One region of the Hahella sp. NBU794 genome, then DNA from elsewhere that is predicted to be linked to it. Evidence: predicted binding sites of a transcription regulator. Region 1 holds the regulator's gene; the other holds the start of a gene.

Region 1 (2,204 bases):
CGCGCTGACAATTTATCTCTCCGCTGGAGCGCTGGCGCTGGCTTCGACCTACCCCTTCATGAAGCGCCATACTTACCTGCCCCAAGTCGTACTGGGCGCGGCCTTCGCCTGGGGCATCCCCATGGCTTTCGCTGCAGAATTGGACACCGTTCCCCAGCAGGCATGGCTGCTGTATACCGCAACGGTGGTATGGACCGTCGCTTATGACACCATGTACGGCATGGCGGACCGGGAAGACGATCTTAAGATCGGGGTCAAATCCACCGCCATTCTATTTGGCGAGGCTGATCGCGCCGCCGTGGCGGGCCTGCAGGTATTGACGCTGGGCATCCTGTTCATGGTTGGCGCGCAATACGAGCTGGGCGTTTACTTCCAAATGTCCTTGATCGTCGCCGCCGTGCTGTTTGTGTATCAGCAGCACCTGATTCGCGCCCGCGTTTCCCAGAACTGTTTCAAGGCGTTCCTTAACAATCACTGGGTCGGCGCAGCTGTGTTTCTCGGTTTGGTTCTGGAGTTTATTTTCCGGCCCTAAAGCCCGTCCCGCCTCGCTTACAGCCCGACTGCAAACAGCCTGGCTCATTTCCATCACATTAATTAAGCGCCTGTCATATACTTGTAACAAAACGCCGTTGTAATAATTCGGCAATCGAGTATTCAAAAAGGTGTTTTGCATGGCAAGCAAACAAGTTCTCATTGTGGACGATGAGCCCGCCATCCGGGAAATGATCGCAGTCGCTCTGGAAATGGCTGACTATGACTACCTGGAGGCAGGGGACGCGCGGGAAGCGCATGCGTTGATCATTGATCAGAAGCCTGATCTTATACTGCTGGACTGGATGCTTCCCGGCGTCAGCGGCATTGAATTCGCACGCAGACTGAAGCGCGATCAAAACACCTCGGAAATCCCTCTCATCATGCTCACAGCCAAAACCGAAGAGGACAACAAAGTCCAGGGCTTGGAAGTGGGCGCAGACGATTACATCACCAAACCATTCTCTCCCAGAGAACTGGTCGCGCGTCTGAAAGCGGTGCTGCGCCGCACCGCCGTACAAGGCATGGAAACCCCCATTGAAGTCGAAGGACTGCGCCTCGATCCAGTGTGCCACCGCGTCACCGCCAAGGGCGATGCGCTCAACATGGGCCCCACGGAATACAAGCTCCTGCAGTTCTTTATGACGCATCAAGAACGGGTGTATACTCGCGGGCAGCTTTTGGATCAGGTATGGGGCGGCAACGTCTACGTGGAAGAACGCACGGTGGACGTGCATATTCGACGTTTACGCAAAGCGCTGGAGCCCAGTCATCATCATCTGGTTCAAACCGTGCGTGGGACGGGCTATCGCTTTTCGACCCGAGCGCCATAAGCGCCGCGATCCGTCTTAAAAAATAAATAATTCCAAAAGAAGTATTCATAAAACGCATGCGCAATCACTGGCGTCATTATGTACGGCTACTGGTTTACAGTTTGCTGGGCTGTATCGTTGTCGGCCTTATTATCGGTTCAGTAGCTTGGGCGCTGGTGTTCGGCCTCACCGCCTATCTGGGATGGACGCTCACCCAGGCGTTTCGCATGCACCGCTGGCTGTATCAGGCGAAAATGGAAGACCCTCCCGAGAGCCGTGGCTTATGGGGAGATCTGTTCGACGGTATTCATCGTCTCCAGGTTCAGCACTACCGCTCCCGCGATCGACTGCAAGCCATGATCGACCGCATCCAGGAGTCCACCAACGCCCTTAAAGACGCCGTCGTCATGACTAATAGCGAAGGCGCCATGGACTGGTGGAACCAATCCGCAGAGAAACTACTGGGCTTCAAGTATCCGACCGACCGGGGCCAGTTGATTTACAACCTGATCCGCACGCCCATTTTCAAGCGCTACTTCACCTCCAAGAAATACCAGGAACCGTTGATCCTCAACGCCCCCAATAATCCCAACTTGAAGTTACAGTTTCATATCACGCTGTTCGGAGAAGACGACCGCCTGCTACTGGTGCAGGACGTGACGCGGCTATATCGTCTGGAAGAGATGCGACGGGACTTCGTTTCTAACGTATCCCATGAGCTGCGTACGCCATTGACGGTCATATCCGGCTATCTGGAGACCCTCATCGACAACGCAGATGAGCTGCCGCCGCGCTGGAATCGCGCCTTGAATCAGATGCAGCAACAAGCGCAGCGTATGGAAGCCCTGGTCAATGATTTAC
Region 2 (2,204 bases), 970 kb from region 1:
TAGAACTTTATATAGAGTAACTATTCTATCCCAGACATTAAGAGGAAATGGAACCTTGAAAACAAAAAAGCTGCTCCCCTGATGGTCAGCAGCTTTCAATCAAACCCGCTTAAACAAAGACGGTATCAGGAATCTGGATTGGCTTTCCAGTACTCAACAATCCGCTCGTTCGCACTGAAGCTATCGCCAAGCTTGTATTCGATCTTGGTCCCTTCTGTAAGACCGTCAAACTTCAAGCTGGAATCCAGCTTCACCATTTTGACGTCGGAGTCTTTGTTAAAGGTGGACCAAGCCCTGACCAAGCCCAGGCTATGAGAGCCTTTATCAAACTTGTATACATATCCGCTGTATACCATACCGCCCTCATTCGGAGCCGCAGAGCTAAACGCGGAAATAACCAACAATGAGGCGAGTGCGCCCATCTTTACAACTTTATTCAACACAGCCTTCCCCTCCTGCTGACGAGTACGCTTTACATTCCAAAATATATACCTTCCGCACCGGCATCTCTAGGTATTATTTGTTGCTAAAGTGACCACAAGATCCCAATTATCCATTAAATTACAAAATTCCATCATTTCGTTGCAATCGGGCATAAGTCCGAGCGCTCACAAAAGGCTCGACCAGTTGGCGTTTTCATGATGAGGGATATGCCCACAATATCCTGTAAAAACCACCCAAACCCCATCGGATATAGTCTGTATTAGGGATACTCCACGCCTTCCTCAGCATGCACAATTTCCCGACGGCTTTAACCAGTTTTTCATATTGCTGTGAAAAATTAGGGCCGCGTTCACACCCCATTTACTGAACAGGATGAAATGGGGATGCCTCATTGAACAATAATTAGAAAAGGACTCTTTAAAATCATGCATAAACTCTCATTTCTGACTGGCGGCTTGCTCGCCGCTTCGCTCAGCCTGACCGCTAACGCTGAATATTGCCCTGACTACGACAGCGTGCTGCACGCGCCCGGTTTGCAAAAGCCGGCGCAGAAGTCGTTTCACCACTGGGGAAACCGTCTGCTCGCTTCCTTGAACAAGCCGTTCCATATGGTCCATGACCAGATCGTCAAAGCCGGCGACTCCGCCACCATGGTGGGCAAATTCGATTACTCCGCCCTGTTCCACAAAGATCTGGAGGACGAGGACATTCATGTCTACGTCTACGGTACCGGCATGTCCGGTTGGGAATACCTGGGAGAACATCGCACCAATAGCGACGGCAAGATTTACGTCAACATCAACAAGCCTGAAGGCGATTATGTGGTGCGCATGGTGGTGGAAGGCGACCAGACGGAAGCATCCGGTTACCTGACGGTGGTGCAACCCGGCCGTAAAACCGTGCTTTTCGACATCGACGGCACGCTGACCCTCAACGACTTCGAAGCCATTGGCGACTACCTGGGCACAGACACTGCGGAAATGCACAACTACGCGGCGGAAGTGGTGTGGGACTATGTGGAGAAAGGCTATCAAGTGGTGTATCTCACCGGTCGCCAGTACTGGATGGCCAAAACCACCCGCAACTGGTTCAACACCAAAGGCCTGTTTCAATGGCACCTGCGCACGGACAGCAACGCGGAAAACCCCGCCAGCCCACAAACTCAGGCCTATAAAACCGCTTATATCCGCCACCTGCTGAATGACGTGCAGTTGGATATCGTGCGCGCCTACGGTAACGCCGCCACCGATATCGCGGCCTACTCCGACGCCGGTTTGTCAAAGGCCGAGACTTACATCATCGGGCCGGAAGCAGGCCAGGAAGGCACTCAGGCGATTGACGGCGATTACGCCTATCACTACTCCACGGTTGTGACGGAAACGCCCGCCGCGGGATGCGAGTGGCGATAGTCAACGATCCCTAAGCAGTCATAAGCAGGGAAGCCTTTGCTTCCCTGCTTTCACCTGATCAGAGTGGGAACGAAAACTCCTATTCCTCCTAAACCGTGAACGTCAGGACTTATCCAGCTCCCGCAAAAAAATCTCCATAAAAGCGTCCACCACCGCCGGGTGCTTGCCGGTAATCAGATTGCCGTCCACGAAGGTGTCCACCGCCTGATTATTCTCTACCTGCAATATCCCGCCAGCGTTACGGACATCGGCAACAATATTGTGCGCGGCGGTGACCTTACGACCCTGCAGCAGAGCTGGATCTGCCGTGAATAACCAGAGCGAGTGGCATATAGCGCCGATTTTGATGCG

Evidence for each region. Region 1 encodes PhoB, which activates phosphate uptake and scavenging genes when phosphate is short. Its sites were predicted from a motif close to TGTCATANNNNTGTCANA; they were not measured.
Region 2: the regulator PhoB is predicted to act here: its motif matches at 762-779, upstream of ACQYWX_RS29460 (lipin/Ned1/Smp2 family protein).

What each region holds. Positions count from the first base shown of each region.
Region 1 covers NZ_CP192738.1:695,579-697,782, reverse strand. Annotated here, with positions in the region: gene ubiA (4-hydroxybenzoate octaprenyltransferase) at 1-532, shown strand, start outside; gene phoB (phosphate regulon transcriptional regulator PhoB) at 672-1,364, shown strand; gene phoR (phosphate regulon sensor histidine kinase PhoR) at 1,421-2,204, shown strand, end outside.
Region 2 covers NZ_CP192738.1:6,680,661-6,682,864, forward strand. Annotated here, with positions in the region: gene ACQYWX_RS29450 (helix-turn-helix transcriptional regulator) at 1-3, shown strand, start outside; gene ACQYWX_RS29455 (hypothetical protein) at 126-443, opposite strand; gene ACQYWX_RS29460 (lipin/Ned1/Smp2 family protein) at 870-1,853, shown strand; gene ACQYWX_RS29465 (DJ-1/PfpI family protein) at 1,956-2,204, opposite strand, start outside.